Regions from separate parts of the Paenibacillus baimaensis genome, predicted to be linked through region 1. Evidence: riboswitches for the same ligand, from Rfam matches in the RefSeq annotation. Region 1 holds a riboswitch; the other holds the start of a gene.
The links. A riboswitch is a leader RNA that binds a small molecule or an ion and turns the genes downstream of it on or off. The one in region 1 is predicted to bind cyclic di-AMP.
Positions count from the first base shown of each region.

Region 2: linked by a shared signal. The riboswitch ahead of OB236_RS39115 (hypothetical protein) and the one ahead of OB236_RS00125 (C40 family peptidase) in region 1 are both predicted to bind cyclic di-AMP.

Region 1 covers NZ_JAOQIO010000001.1:27,866-36,058, reverse strand. The annotation lists gene OB236_RS00145 (arsenic transporter) at 1-424, opposite strand, end outside; gene OB236_RS00140 (DoxX family protein) at 867-1,409, shown strand; gene mobA (molybdenum cofactor guanylyltransferase) at 1,515-2,132, shown strand; gene OB236_RS00130 (hemerythrin domain-containing protein) at 2,326-2,871, shown strand; cyclic di-AMP (ydaO/yuaA leader) riboswitch at 2,989-3,131, shown strand; gene OB236_RS00125 (C40 family peptidase) at 3,131-3,976, shown strand; gene OB236_RS00120 (MFS transporter) at 4,170-5,414, shown strand; gene OB236_RS00115 (hypothetical protein) at 5,530-6,705, shown strand; gene gerQ (spore coat protein GerQ) at 6,993-7,445, opposite strand; gene OB236_RS00105 (aldo/keto reductase) at 7,669-8,193, opposite strand, start outside.
Region 2 covers NZ_JAOQIO010000125.1:76,230-84,422, reverse strand. The annotation lists gene kdpB (potassium-transporting ATPase subunit KdpB) at 1-74, opposite strand, end outside; gene kdpA (potassium-transporting ATPase subunit KdpA) at 96-1,775, opposite strand; gene OB236_RS40290 (potassium-transporting ATPase subunit F) at 1,859-1,936, opposite strand; gene OB236_RS39120 (hypothetical protein) at 2,130-2,537, opposite strand; cyclic di-AMP (ydaO/yuaA leader) riboswitch at 2,660-2,857, opposite strand; cyclic di-AMP (ydaO/yuaA leader) riboswitch at 3,364-3,533, shown strand; gene OB236_RS39115 (hypothetical protein) at 3,653-4,114, shown strand; gene OB236_RS39110 (hypothetical protein) at 4,126-5,904, opposite strand; gene OB236_RS39105 (efflux RND transporter periplasmic adaptor subunit) at 5,937-7,187, opposite strand; gene OB236_RS39100 (efflux RND transporter permease subunit) at 7,232-8,193, opposite strand, start outside.

The DNA.
Region 1 (8,193 bases):
TAATGAATGGCAGAATCATCCGATCCTCAAATTTCAGCGCCCGGACCATGGCAAGCACGATAGGGGTCAGGATCAGTGCGGCCCCATCATTAGCGAACAATGCAGACACAGCAGCCCCGAGAAGAACCACGTACACGAACATGACCATACCGTTGCCCTTGGCCATCCGCACAACATGCAGCGCTGCCCATTCGAAGAAACCAATCTCATCGAGAATAATGGAAAAGAGAATAATTCCGACAAAAGCGAGCGTAGCATTCCACACGATTAGCGTTACATCCCTCACGTCCATGAAGCTGACGACTCCGCACAGCAGCGCAAGGACAGCTCCTCCTACAGCAGACCACCCGATGCTTAGCCCCTTAGGCTGCCAGATGATAAAAACCAGGGTAACCACAAAAATAAGAAAAGCTGTGTAAACCATACCAACCTCCTGAGCTTAAGTGCAGCACTCATTATCTTCACATACCAGCGGCTTGAGCTGTTCTTTCTGTGAAGGGATATGCTTAAGAATTTCGGACACATAAGGCTTGTCTTGAATATATAACGAATAGTAAACCCGTTGACCTTTTATCGTCTCCTTGACTAGACGCCATCTTGTAATCTGTGCATATACTGACTGATATTGGACGGGCTGGCTTGCGAAATTTCGACAATTTTCAACAATAATCATTTATCATTTTCGCATACTCTACTTCATTTGTGAATCAGAATATAATCATTTATTTTTCTTGTTTCGCTGTGATCTATTTAACAGCGTTTGTTACCCTGGAGTAGTAAATTATAGTCATGGAGAACAAATAAACCTAAGCAGTGAACCAAGAATCAGATGAATGTCATTCACTACAAATTAGGAGATGGATAAGATGATGAAATGGATGAGGGAAAATGTCTACGCGGCGGGAATTTTTTGTTTGCTTCGGATTTATCTGGGCTGGGAATGGGCGACAGCAGGCTTTCATAAGCTGACAGGAGGGTTTGATGCTACCGGTTTTATCAAAGGGGCTGTGACCAAGCCGGTAATCGATAAGGCGACCAATGAGCTGATTTATCCGACCTTTACAGCATTTCTTGAACAGTTTGCACTGCCGAATGCAGCGGTATTTAATGTGGTGATCCCTATAGGGGAGCTGCTGGTCGGATTGGGACTTATCGTTGGTGCGCTTACGACGGCAGCTGCATTTTTCGGGCTGCTCATGAACTTTATGTTTATGTTTGCAGGCACCGTTAGCACCAACCCGTGGTTAATCTTGCTTGGTGGGGTCATTTTTATGGCTGGCACGAATGCAGGACGGTTTGGTATTGACCATTACCTGGCACCATTGGCACGTAAGCTCATAAACAAATACAAAAAAGACAAACCGGTTCATCCGGCAGCGGGCGGTACCCACAAACGAGCGCATGCTTAACTGCACATGGTTGAATGGACATACAAGAGCTGGAGTACAGTCGAGCTTAGCTGTGCTTCCAGCCTCTTTGTATAAGCGGGCCACCATCGAAAGGAGAGGATGGATATGCTGTCAGGAATTATTTTGGCAGGTGGAGACAGCTTGCGTATGGGCGGTGAAAATAAAAGCTTGCTGATCCTGGAAAAGGAAGCCTTGATTCTGCGCCAGATCCGAATCATGCGGGAGTTGTGCAGTGAAGTCATTATTGTGACTAACACCCCGAAGCTTTTCCTACGACTAGTTGATACCTCGGTGAGAATCATTACAGATTATATACCGGGAAAAGGTCCATTAAGCGGAATGCACGCCGGTCTTACGTTATCCCGTAACCAAAGCGCCTGGGTAGTAGGATGCGATATGCCATTTCTATCACCTGCTGCGGCTGAACTGATGCTGCGCAAAAAAAAGAGAGGATTGGACGCAATCATCCCCTGGTTACAAGGTGTCATGCATCCTCTCCATGCTATTTATGACAGGGACTGTGCGGGGCACATTTGGACATTATTGAAACACCAGGATACAGAATTATCCTCTTTGAGGAAGGGCTTATTATGGCAGGAAGCAGTTGAGTCCGAGTTCCAATCAGATGGCATCGATTGCAGCTTTGTGACCACGATTAAGACAAGGGATGATTACTTTCTTGCGCAACAGCATCTGGAGAAGACTAAGGTGCGGTCCGGATAAATATACATGATAGTAAAGGTGAAAAGCGAAGCTTCATGACAGAACCCAAAAGATTACGCTTACGATGCTGGTTTTCGCTAAAGCGAAAACCTTAGGATTATGCTTACGATGCCGGTTTCACTAAAGTGAAACCCTATAGATTATGCTTACGATGCCGGTTTCACTAAAGTGAAACCCTGAGGAGGAATCAGCAATGAACATGTATCAAAAGACGCGAGTAGAGATGACTAAGGCACCGATGACAGCCATATCGGAAGGGCTGGAGCGATTGAAGCAAGAGCATGGGGAGCTCAAGCAGGTTTTAATGGAAATGGAAAAACAAGCGAAGCAGGTTGAGTCCGCACCTGAGCGATTTGGAGCACTGCAGTCGCTGCTGAATTTAAGACTATGGGCACTCGCATTTCGGGAAGAGCTTGAGCGGCATTCCAATTGGGAGGAGCTTGAGCTGTTTCCTTTCCTGACTTCTTATATAGAGCGTAAAATGTCTCCCTCCATAATGCCTTCCTTCTGGTCGTTAGAGAAAGATCATGAGCTGGCTGATGAGCATATGCAGGCTTTCCTGAGGTCGGTTCATTTGCTAAAGGCAAATCCGGAGGCTATGGGCTACAATCAGGCCGCTGCCTATCTGATTCAAGCTTGTCACATTTTGCAGGAGCATTTGGCTAAGGAAGAACAGCTTGTTTTTCCTTTGACCCAGCAGGTTTTGGACGATATCAATAGAGCGGCAGCCAACCATTAATTGCTATTGAATTGGTAAAAATATGTCGAAAAATAAAATAAATATGTAATTAATTGTTAAATAATTCCGAATGGTCGTTTAAAGAATTTGAAATTTGGGTAAAGGTTGTGCTACTCTGTTAAAAAAAGGCCGAATCCAGTTCATCACAAGAGCTGGTACGGGGGATTCTTTACATGGGGTGAATGTTCGTCTGTCTCGAACTAGGGAAAACCTCTTCCCGAATCCGTCAACTAACCTCGAAGGCCGCAGGAGGAACAACTTGATATTATTACGGAAGAAGTTTATTTGGTTTTTCGCTTTTTTTACGTTTGGTCTGTTGGCTGTTATGCATGCAGGAACTGCTCAGGCAGCGTCAGATGAGGTCAGGATACAAATTAATGATTACCTAGTGACCTTCCCTGACGCCAAGCCCTACATCGATGGCAGCAGTAATTTGCAGGTGCCTCTAAGACTGCTGATTGAACAGTTGGGATACCAGATGGAATGGAGCAAGAATGAACAGGCGATACAGGTTACGCTGAGCAGCAAGCAGCAGAAGGTCGTATTGCAAACGGGAGATCGTCAAGTGCTTGTGAATGGAAAGAGCGTTACCTTGGAATCACCTCCGTTGTTGTCTCAGCAAACGGTGTATGTACCTTTTCGATTCGTATCGGAAACGTTTGGCTATCAAATTCAGTGGGATGCGGTCAACAAGCTGGCGATCATAGATGCGGATGGTCAGTATCATGCTCCGGTCTGGTACGCACCTAAGCCCAAGGCATCGATCCTGCAATCCGCATATAACTATTTAGGTGTTCCTTATGTGTGGGGAGGCAGCTCGCCGAATGGATTTGATTGCTCAGGATATGTGGGCTATATTTTTCAGCTAAGCGGAGTTCAATTGCCCAGAACATCGGCAGAGATGTACAGTTCGGCAGGCACTCGGGTTATGGATATTCAAGAAGGTGACTTGGTGTTTTTTGCTGAAGGGCGAAGAACCTCTCATGTAGGTATTTATATTGGTAATGATCAATTCATCTCGGCCACTTCCTATGGTGGTGTCACGGTTGCCAGCTTGAACAGCGGTTATTGGGGTTCCAGATACATAGGGGCAAAACGGCTGTAGCAGAGGCAGCAATCATATCGAATTATTCAGACCTGCCGAAAGGCGGGTCTTTTGTGTTAATATCAGACTATATAGTTTTCAACGGAGCCGAACAGAGTTCAAGAAAAGCATCCTCTACGACATGAATGCAGCCTTATAGGAATAAGCATAGATTCAGTTGGTTTTTAGTCTGAATGTAAAAGAGGCGAGTGCGTTGTTCAATAAACTGCAAGGGAACGCCCGCGGATGTTTGATTTATGAGCCGATGTTCATAGTCCCTTATAGTCTATATCTCACCTATGCTTCCATCTACATGCTGGAGCTTGGAATTACGGAGACCGAAATTGGGCTGGTGACTTCACTAGGGCTTGTGCTGCAAATATTCACTTCATTAATCAGCGGCTATTTAACGGATCGCATGGGACGCAAGCGAGCACTGTTGATCTATGATTTGGTTAGCTGGAGTGTGGCTACGCTGCTGTGGATGACAGCCCAGAACGTCTGGTTTTTTGTGATAGCGGCAGCGTTCAACAGCTTTCAAAAGGTACCCAATACCGCGTGGTACTGTTTGCTCGTTGAAGGGACACATCCTAAGGATCGTGCTTATATTTTCTCAACGCTGCAATTTATTAGTGTGGCAAGTGGATTGCTCGCACCGCTGGGAGGACTTCTGGTAGAGCGTTACACATTGATTTCTGCCGAGCGAATGATGTATGGATTAGCCTTTGTCAGCATGACGGCGATGTTTATTTGCCGCCACTTTGCGACCTACGAGACCGAAATCGGGATCAGGAAAATGAAGGAGCATGCCTCTTTTCAATGGAAAGCGCTTTTACAGGAGTACATAAGTGTATTGAGGGCGATTGTCGCGAACAAGGCGCTTCTGCTCGTATTCGGTATTTATGTACTGTATCAATTTCAGCTGACGATGCGCAATACCTATTTATCGATTTATCTGGTGCAGTCGCTGCAATTCGATGCGGTTTGGATTGCCTGGCTGCCTGCTGTGACGTCCGTAGCGACTTTACTGCTGCTGTTCTTCTATATACCAAGATTAAATCGGGATCGCATGAATACGTATATGTTGGTCGGCCTGTTCATTTGCACGGCAGCTTATATTATACAGATTGTGACGCCGCCCGGCGCAGTCATGCCGATCCTGTTCAGCACGGTGTTCACGGCAGCAGGCAGTATTATTGTGTACCCGAACTTGGAGGCAGCTGTACAGAATGCTATTGATGATGATAAGCGAGCAAGTATTTTTTCTATTTTATCTGTACTGATTCTGATCTTTATTTCACCCGCAGGTTTGATTGGCGGTTGGACCTATTCGATCGATCCGAGGCTTCCTTTTATCCTTATCATCGCCGCATTTATATGGAGTGCTGTCCTGATGCTGCTGTATATCCAACAAACCGGGAAATCTGCCAACATGGAGAATACAAGAAAAGAAGGATAAGCAGGAAATATGTCAATTAATGCCGAATATCTTGTGGACACCAAATAAAAGATTTTGATTGATCTGGCGAGTATTGTATACTTGTTGGTAACATGACACGGGGGTTGAACTTACAATGAGTCAAGACGTCAACGGCTTGGGCCGTCATTATTTACAAGCAGAGTCCTATGGTGCTTCTGCATTCTGTTTTTATCGTGCAATACTTGAGGATCCTAACAATGGCAACGCTTGGAATGGACTTGTGCTTTCACTTAGCTTAATGCGTCGTGAAAACGATGCGCAGACGATTTTGGCCCGATTTGCCCGACACCCACTGCCTTATGACAAGGATATGGTGACCTTTGCCTTGATGATGTATCAGCAAAGCCCATTAGCGATGTCGGAGTGGGTACGTGCGATGTCGATAAGGTTTGGCGTCAATGCCCAGGAGCGGGAAGCTTTTACACAAATGGCTGAGGATTTGGAGCTTAATTACACTGATTTGGTATCACGCCATGGGGAAGAGGTATTAAAGGAGCAGGGTATGTTCAGCCTGGAAGAGTTTGCGGATCGCAAGATCGAGCTGGACTGGTTGATGTCAGAGCCGATTGACACGGTATACGGAGTGATTCAAACATGGCTGGAAGACCCGGAATCAGTGTTATCCGCGGTTAGAATGCTGTGTATGATGCCGGATGTGCGTAGTGAAAAGCTGCTGCGCAGAGTATGCCGCAATGAAGAAGTGGATGGCAAAACAAGAACCCATGCGCTGCTCGCACTTCGGTGGCTCGGAGTACGAGGCAATGCCCGTATACATAAGATGGAGGAATCGTTCGTTATCAATCTGGACAATCCTGTACCTGAATTAACGGTATCGGTTCCAACTGCTTACAAACCTGTCCTGGACCGAATGAAGCTTTGGATTGCGAAGCAGCAGGGTGTCGTAACGGAAGAGGAGTACGAACAACACGCTTCTACGGACGAAGTGGATCTTCCAGCCGAGCTCGCTGACAAGCTGGAGCAAGCGGACGTTCCAAGTGTTCTTCAAGAGGTAGTGCATGCCCTGATTCGATCCGCTTACGACCAATATTATCCACTCGTTCCCGGTATTCGCGGAACCCGTCAATGGAGCATAGCACTGCTTATGCTTATGAAGGACTATGCGGTAGGTGTCATGAACGCTTGGCCTTATGGCGAGATCGAAAAGGATGAGACCGCAGTATTGCATCGCAATTGGATCATCAGCGCAAGCCGTGACTTTTATGATAATATCGAAATTGCCAGAAAGCTGCGCGAAAGCCAGCTTGGATAAGCCCAGTCAAATACGAAAGCACATGCCAAAGAACCTTCATCTGAAGGTTCTTTTTTAAGACGTGTTCCCAGCGCCCCGTCTCATCCATTGAACACGACTTCAACAACGTCTGGAACCCCATACCCATACCCATACCCATGTCCTTGCCAACGCACCAAAGTATGGCTTTAGACAAGTACTTGCCTCTGACTTTCATTCGACGCAAAACAAAAAAAGCCTTATCCCAAAAGAATTTCGGGATAAAGCCTTCGAATGGGAAATACACACCTATGTCATGCCTGAAATGATCAACGTGCTGGCAAGGGGTTTCCATAAGGATACGTATAGTTCAATTCCTCGTCAAACGTGATGTAGTCCAGATTGACCATTAATAGCAAATAACGCATTCCTGTTTTGGGATCACTGATGATGATATGATCTCGTCCGGCTGCTTCCAGTCTGCCTTTGAATATTTTGGCATTCCATTCACTGTTGTTCTCGTAGGTCATGTAGATTGTGGCTGTCTTGCCAAGGTTTAATCGTAAAATATTCTCGATGAAGGACTGTTCCAGAGGCAGCAGGCCGGGTACAGTTGGCGCCCCTTGTGACGGAGCGGTAGGCGCACCGGGGATGTAGGAACCGCTGGGTCCGGCAGGGGGGAACTGGCCCATCTGGTTTTGTGATGTCCCCATAGGCACTTGAACATATCCAGGATAACCGGTGTACGGTGTTGTGCCGCTTCGATATGGATAGTTAATCATTAACGTATTCCTCCTTCATATGGCTCATGCCTCTTCTATATTTATAAGTATTATTATGGCTTGGACGATTAGTACTAGTTGATGAAAAAAAACATGCTTTTTTGAGACAGCCTGTATCACAGTTCGGCTGTATTTGAGACTGCAGCAGCAAGAAAAGAGCCAACGTCCACCTATTATAAAAGGTGAATGTTGGCTCTTTACTTTAATGTGAAAATCAAAATGTTTAGAAATTGAAATTGTCCGGATCAGGTCCGAAGCGATGGTTCTCGTTCAAGGCATCGAGCAGAGCAGAGTCCTCGGCTGATAAAGTGAAATCAAAGATCGCCGCATTTTCCTGGATTCGTTTGGGATTGACGGATTTGGGAATCACGACGATTCCATGCTGAAGTCCCCAACGAAGAATGATTTGCGCCGCAGATTTGTTGTACTTGTCAGCGAGCTTGACAAGCACGGGAATATCCAGATTCCCTTGCATTAATGGGCTCCAGGCTTCAACCTGAATCTTATGAGACTGGCAGAAGCTGCGCAGCTCCAGCTGAGTTAGACGGGGATGCAGCTCGATTTGGTTGACCATCGGCACAATTTCGCTCCCCTTGATGACGTCCTCCAAATGATGCACCTGGAAGTTACTTACACCTATAGCTCTGACAGCGCCGTCTTTATAGAGCTTCTCCATGGCACGCCAGGTGTCTTTATATTTGCCTTTTACCGGCCAGTGAATCAGGTATAGATCGATTACATCCAGACC
Region 2 (8,193 bases), on a different contig from region 1:
AGCTTCACAAAGCTGTCTTTGACGGCATTGCGAAGGATGTCACCAGATAAGCTTTTTTTTCTATTGGTTTGCATGAATCATGTCCACTCCTTCCATTAACGAATCGTCAAATGCTCGGCTATCGGGCCCAATACAATACCAGGCAAGAACGTCAGAGCGCCTATAATTAAAACAGTTCCTATTAGAATACCGGCGAACAAACGGTTATCTGTGCGAAAAGTACCGATAGTTTCGGGAACCCACTGCTTGCGCAGCATCGACCCCGCTACCGCCAGCATCGCTACCATCGAAATATAGCGGCCGAACAGCATCACAACTCCCGTAGATATATTCCAGAATGGCGTATTATCGCCCAATCCTTCGAATCCTGAACCATTGTTAGCCGCGGAGGATGTAAATTCATACAAAACTTGTGAAATGCCATGAAAGCCCGGATTCGTTATTCCCGCTTTTCCTAAATCAGTAGCCAGCGCAATTGCGGTTGACGCCAAAATAATGAGTGGATGCGCCAGAATCGCAATAGCAATCAGCTTGATTTCGCGTGCTTCTATTTTTCGACCGAGAAACTCCGGTGTTCGCCCGACCATTAACCCCGCCAGGAATACCGCCAAAATTGCATACATCAGCATATTAACGAGCCCAACGCCCTTACCGCCAAATACACAGTTCAGCATCATGAGAGCCATTGGCGTGATGCCGCCAAGCGGTGTTAGTGTGTCGTGCATCGTATTGACACTGCCAGTTGTCGCCGCTGTCGTTACTGTAGCGAACAGTGCCGATTGCGGGATACCAAAGCGGACCTCTTTACCTTCCATACTGCCCTGTGCTGCATCGATGCCCAATCTGTTCATGACGGGATTACCGCTCGATTCCGCAGCATAAATAAGGGACAGAAACATAATAAATAAGATCATCATCGAGGAAAAAATAACCCAACCCTGCTTGCGGTTTTTGGCAAATAAGCCGTACGTGTAAGGAAGCGCAGCAGATAAAACCCACATCGATAAAATTTCAATCACATTGGTCAGCGGATTCGGATTCTCAAATGGATGAGCCGAGTTCACTCCAAAAAATCCGCCGCCATTCGTACCGATATGCTTGATCGATTCCAGTGCCGCCACCGGTCCGATAGCTATTTGCTGCTCGGCCCCCTCCAGCGTTGTTGCGGTTATTGTAGGCTGCAAAGTCAGCGGAACCTGAAGAGCCACAAGCAGAAGAGTCACTACAAAAGCAAACGGGAAAAATACACGAATATGCGCTTTTACAAAATCCTCGAAAAAATTGCCTATCGTTTCCCCTTTACTCGTAATTCCTCTGACAAAGGCAATGGCTACGGAAAACCCGGTTGCTGCCGAGGTGAACATCATCATGATAATGACAGCCATCTGTGAAAAATACGACAAGCCCGACTCCCCGCTGTAATGCTGCAGATTCGTGTTGGTCATAAAGCTGATGACCGTATTGAAGGTCAGCGTTTCTTCCATGTTGTCAATCCCGTTCGGATTAAGCGGCAAATATTTTTGCAGCCTCAAAATCAAATAGCTTATGGCCACGAGTACGATATTCGTAACAATAAAACTGAGCGCGTAGGTTTTCCAGGTCATACCCTTTCGTTCCTTTAAACCAATCATTGCAAAAATCGGTCTTTCGATGAACCCGAACCACTTATCAGTCCGATTCGCTTCATTAGAGAATACGTTATAGAGATAGGTGCCTACAGGTTTAACCAACAGCACCAAAATGACAATAACGACGGTAATTTGCAAAATGCCCATTTGTTTGTTTCCTCCTTAGAGTTTTGCTTTAGCAAAACTTTCTTCGTAAGCATGTGCTGAGTTTTCGTAAGAAATTTAATAAATCAAAATTTTTCTGGATTAACCAAGGCGTAGGCCAGATAAAGAAAAATAAATACTGTGAAAATAATGACAACAATCATAAACGCTCGCCTCCTGAGTCTTCAATAACTCGCCCGCACCACAACAAAAATCCACTGAACAGCGTGTAAGCAATGGCTAGCATCAGTACCATATATAGATCCAACATGGTTACCCCTCCTAATAGCTTCCTTTAGGAAGCTTTCTTCGTAAGCATTATCTGAGTTTTGCATATACATTATTAGAAGCTTGCCCTTACTTCACATGTGTTTGAATTAAAAAGGAAACATCCTCGCTCGTCGTATGAATCACATAGGCAGCGCCGAGTCCTTTGTAGACCAGACGCGGATTACTCGTATGGGTAATGACATAAATAGGCTTGGAGGTCCATCTGCGGCACATTTGAATATAACGGCAGCACAGATTCAGGCTTCGCTCAAAAATAAACACCTTCCCGATAGTAAACTCTGGAAGAGTCCAGTTGATTTGTTCTGTAGTATCTACCATTACAATATTTTTTACACCAATATTGACCAGTCTTTGCTTTTCTCCCTGGTTGTTGGCAATAGCTGCAAAACGCAAGCCTTGCTTCAGCAATTGAAGGATGAAGCCTTCTCCCGTTTTATTGGGTGCCGAAACCAAAATGACTTCCTGTTGTTCCATTTCAATCTTCCTCCTATGATGTCAAAAAGGAGACAACAAAAAGAAGCCTACGAAAAGAGCGGAACTCTTCTCGTGGCTTCTGAAAACACAGTTATACAAACCGTGTCTTACGCACGACAATTGTTGCCTCTCCCTATACGCTTACGAGGTTAGCTGTCGGATTCGGGCTAGAGAGTAGCCCTACCCCAGGGCATCGAAGATGCCCAGAGGATTCACCCCATGAAGCTCGTGTATCTGACTACGAATTAACGAATCAGGGATTACGCGCTTCTTTGGTTCCCCCGTTCCTTTTAAATTCAAGGACTCAGCGATAAAGTGCATGTTTCATTTTCAATTACAGACGATCCCTACAAATCTACATTTCATATATACCTCATGGTCGTTGAACACGATCACAAGCTTCATCATCCTCTCTCATAAAAACGACGCTCTCGTTCCCCTATGAACCGGTTCATAGGGCTGAAGATGTTCAGCCGTTACTTGGAAAACTTTGTTTGGAATCATGAGATGTATCATACGCCAGCCGCTTAACACTGTAAATAAATACCGCACGGCATACAAGGCTATAATTGACTTGCATAGCATCCAAATCCTTTTCATGCTCTCGATATCTGCATCCATCTCTCGATATCTCCATTTTACGAAGAAATATTCAAATACCCAGCATGAGCTAGCATAGATATAGATAATAAAGGGAAATCAGGATTGATTCCGCTTTCATCGAGCTTTTAAGCAAAAAAGGCTTAATTATGATGCGGATTGGGGTTTTACATTATTTAACGCCCAGCGTATGATACATTTCATTAACTTAACAACTCCATATCATCCATTTTCAACGCTTAATTCCCATATAGGGAAACGGGGGACCCAGTTTAAGCTATTTATGATAAATAGCTTATAGGGGTGAATCCTCTGGGCATCTTCGATGCCCGGGGGTAGGGCACTCTCAAGCCCGAATCCGACAGCTAACCTCGTAAGCGAATTGAGAGAGAAGCACACTCGTGTCTCCCTGACCTTATTTATTCATGCAAAGGAAGCCCGAGAGTAGAGTTTCTCTGCTCTCGGGCTTCCTTTGGTTTGTCCAAATTCAAAAAATGTAGAGGAGTGCAAGTATCATGCTAAAGCTCGCCGACCCATTGACCGTACCCACTGAACATTCCTTGGTACCCTACAAAATCGGTTCCATGGAGATTTACCAATTTGATTGTCTTCTATTGAAAAGCCGAATCTCGCAAATCACTTCCAATGGCTCCTGCGGATTATTGAAAATATCCAGCCGCGGATGGAATGGTTGGGCAGAATGGAATCTCCCCTGCTGCGGCAATAAATTCGACCTGATCCAATGGGCTTCGGTTTTAATCAAATTAAAGGGACTTTCCATTACCGATGCGTTTGCTTTTGTCAATACCAAACAGCAAGCATGGGGAACAGAGCGGTGTGAGTTGGTCAAAGCCGCTTTACATGACCTTGTCACTCAAATCTACAATCAGAATAGCAAGCAGCTACCTGATGCGAATAGTATCATTCTGGAACGATCCAGACTAATCGAACAGTCACGATCTTATTTTTCCTTTTGAGTAGGCTAAGATCACGATCTGCTTAATTCAGTCAATAGACGTTTGGCATCTCCATTTTCCGTTTTGAATATCTCGTATACTTTTAAAGTCAGCGGCGTGTCGAATTGTTCAGAATTTCCGGTAAAGGCAATATTGTTCTCTCCAGTAACCAGGCGTTCCTGCCCAATCAACGATTTCACAGAGGTGCCCACGAGCCTTCCCAATGAATCATGCAGTTCAAATTGAAGCTGCGGGAAGCTTTCATCTACCTGGGTCTCTTTGATGCGTTCAATATCGAAGGAAAACTTGCCTTTATACGTATATTGATGAGTCGCTGAATTGAACAAGAAGGAAATGTCCCAACGTTCGATCGCTACATTAAACGGATACAGACTAAATTTGTCTTCTTTGTCCGGTGCTTGTAAATTCACACTGTAAGCGGCAATCGTTGATTTGTACGGTGCTTGTGCCGTTGTATCCTGAAGCTTTAAGGCAAGCCCCGTTCCAGTCTCGGTCGCTGGTACCACATACGTGTAATTGATGGTCGTTCCGGTGTTGGGCAGTACAGACGTTGCCGCCAGCACTTGCCGTCTGCCACTGTATTGGTAACCTCCGCTGCCGATCAATTCCGTTTGAAACATGGGGATAGCGAGCGGTCGGGCACTTTGGTTATACAAACGGAATTTAGCTGTTACTTGCTTGCTACCTTCATCCTGGTTATCGTTCATATGAAGCTCAACCAATGAAACCTGCAAATCCGGATGGATAAGTTCACTTCGCATATCGAATTTCATGGAGGTGCCTAATGCATAAGCTTCATAATTTTGTGGAGCAGCATCGCCCGGGAGCAATATATTCAGTCTGCCCACTTGATAACTAACCACGTTGGAAGCTCCTGATGTAAAGCTTTCAGCAGTCAACAGATTTAAGCTTAGCAGCTCTGTATCCTGATCGGTTGGAATTGCGTAATGCATATACTTTTCTTCTTTGGCATCCAATTGAATCGTATCTTTCTCTAATCGGCTGCCTATGAACACCTTTTTATCGTTTTTCCCATCTATGGCAAAATCGGGTACGGTTTCCCGTTGACTCGACGGGTTATAAGCCAGTAATTGAACGACATATACATTACCCGTCTTAGTAGATTCCTTATGAATATCTACGGGTGTGTATTCGATTGGGGAATCCAATGCAGGAATCCGGAAAGCGTCAGACCACTTGCGGATCGCAGCCGAATCAGTCATGGACGTATCTACACCATGCCAAGGCTGGATCGTAATCGGGACTGAGGCCATGAGTGTTTCTTTCTTGGGATATACATAGTAATCTACATCCGTCCAATTGACTTCACTAATGGTTATTTTCTCAGCACGATCCAGTACGACCATGTAGCTAATATCGGTTGTGGTCTGGGGCTGTATGACTCTTGGATTCGCTGTGCTTGGCTGCAGCGTATAGGTTATCCCTTTGCTGGTGCGTGCACGAACCTCATAATCGGGAACCTTGGTGATCGAGGTGCTTGTATTTTCCATTTTGATCACAATACCGATCCGGGTACCTCCGAGAATTTCCTCTGTCAAAACACTTTTGATCTGTACATTCAATACATCCGTCAATGGATATACGGCAGCAATGGGTTGAACGGTTTGTGCAGGACTGAGCCTTGAAGCTGTTTGTTCGCTGATGGGTACAGAACTATTCGTTCCCAAGCTCGTGGTTACGGCTACCTCTGCAAAAGCAGGGCTCATGAAGCCAGTGATCGATGCCGATAACACGGCTGATGCTACGATGACGGTTAACCTTCTATTCATTCGTTTCGTTCTCCTCCTGTGACAAACATGGTTTATTGAGCTAGCTGTACTTTTTCTTTATCCTTCAGTTGATTCTGCCCCGAGGTTACCAACGGTTCACCTTCCTTGACACCGCTTATGACCTCTTGATACGTATCACTTAAACGACCCAGCGTGACCTTACGCTTCTCCACGGTATCTCCCGCCATAACAAATACGAAGCTCTCTCCACTTTCACGAACAATACTTAAGGTAGGCACGGTGACTACGATTTGATCCTGATCCTCTGTCAGCAGAACCTGAGCCTTCATTCCCGGCTTGAACTTGCGATCCTGATTGGGCAATTCAAGTTCCAACGAGTAGGCTTTGGATTGGGTGCTGACAACATCAGCCAAATAGCTCACTTTGGCCTTATATTTTTCAGTTGAACCGGATATGTAAAAGGATAGCTCTTGCTTCCCGCGAACTAGCGCCGCCGCCTCTTCGGTAAGCTCAGCTTTGATCTTGATAGGGTCCAGCTGCTGAATTTGTGCAGCACGGAAGCCCGCTGGAAGCATCATGCCAACTTCAATCGGCAAATCCGTCAGCACTCCGCTAACACTTGCTCTCACTTCCATATGCTCCAATGTCCGATCGGCCTCTCGAATTGACACATCCGATATTAGTAAGCCCTGTTCCAGTTGTGATAAGGAATTAGTCGTTTCCAGCGTTTTTTGTTTCTGCTGGCTGCTCTGCAAATCAAGCTTAAGATTGTTTAACTGGGTTTCTATCTGCTCCAGTTGGAATTTCGTAGATAGCCCCAAATCAAAGTCGTTGCGCATTTTATTATAATTCTTATCGGTTTCCTTAATTGCCGCTTCCAGCTTCACGATACCGTTCTGCAAATCCTGCTTGCTGTTAGCCAAATCCTCCCGCGCTTTCACCAGCTGCTCTTTCGTTGAGGATATCGTCACAGTCGCTTTTTCTTTGGATATCAGCACATCGGTTGGATCAAGTCTGAAAATCACTTCACCTTTTTCGACGTTATCTCCACGCTTCTTCAATATTTCCTTGACATCGCCGCCTACCTTGACTGACACATCGAGCTGAATGGAGGAGGCTATATCAGCCACCTGCTCCAAAGGCTCACTTATTTTTTGCTTCGCCACTTTGTTTACCTTAACCTGTTTGAGCTGTACTTCAGTAGCCTGTGCCGGTTGGGCTTTGGGCGTTTCGGAGCAGCCTGCAAGCATGACCGCTCCAACTAACATTAATCCCATAGCTTTTACACCTGTATGAACTGGATTGACCCTAAATGGTTTCATGGAATGTTGCTCCTTTTCGATATATATCTGTCAGCTACTCGTACCTACATGCCTTCTACTGTCGGGGTTTTGGCGACTCGGTTTTCATTTCTGTTCATAAACCGCGAGATTCCGACATTCATTTTATCGATAAGTTCGTAAATCACGGGTACAACAATCAAAGTCAGTACGGTCGAAGTGATCAAACCGCCGATAACAACAACTGCCAAGCCTTTGGAAATCAGTGATCCATCCGAAACACCCAGCGCCAATGGCAGCAAAGTCATCACTGTGGCACCCGCGGTCATAATAATGGGGCGAAGTCTTGTTAAGCCCGCTCTAACCAAAGCATCACGAACCGATAATCCATCAGCGCGAAGCTGCTGTACCCGGTCGATCAGTACGATGGCATTGGTAACAACAACCCCGATCAACATCAAAAATCCAATGAGTGATGTAATATTGATCGACTCGCCTGAAATCAGCAGCGCGATAAGTCCGCCGATCGCAGCCAGTGGTACCGAAAAGAGAATAACAAACGGCGCACTCGCGTTCCCAAAAGCAATAACCATGACGAGATAAACGAGACAAATCGCAGCACCCATGGCAACCGCCATTTGACCAAAGCTTTCCTGAATATCGTCATTAACCCCTTGTGCCTGCGTACGAACACTTCCAGGGAGTTCTACTGTTTTCAAAGCTTCTGTAACTTTGGTGCTCACGCCACCTTTGTCTTTACTTTCGATTTTGGCGGTGATTTTCACATATTGCTCCTGCGTTTCCCTAGTGATCGCTGCCGGTGCCTCTACCTGTTTGATTTTGGCTACATCATTAAGAGCGACTACCGCACCGGTTGAGGTTGTCAGCTGTATGCGCCCCAGCTTTTCCATTGAATTTTTGAAATCATCATCTACCATGACCTTGGTTTCAAAGGTTACATTGTCGAATTTGATATCACCCAGCGGTGCCTCTGCAAGCCACAATCGCACCGTGTCTGTCAGCTGTGCCGAGGATAAACCATACACAC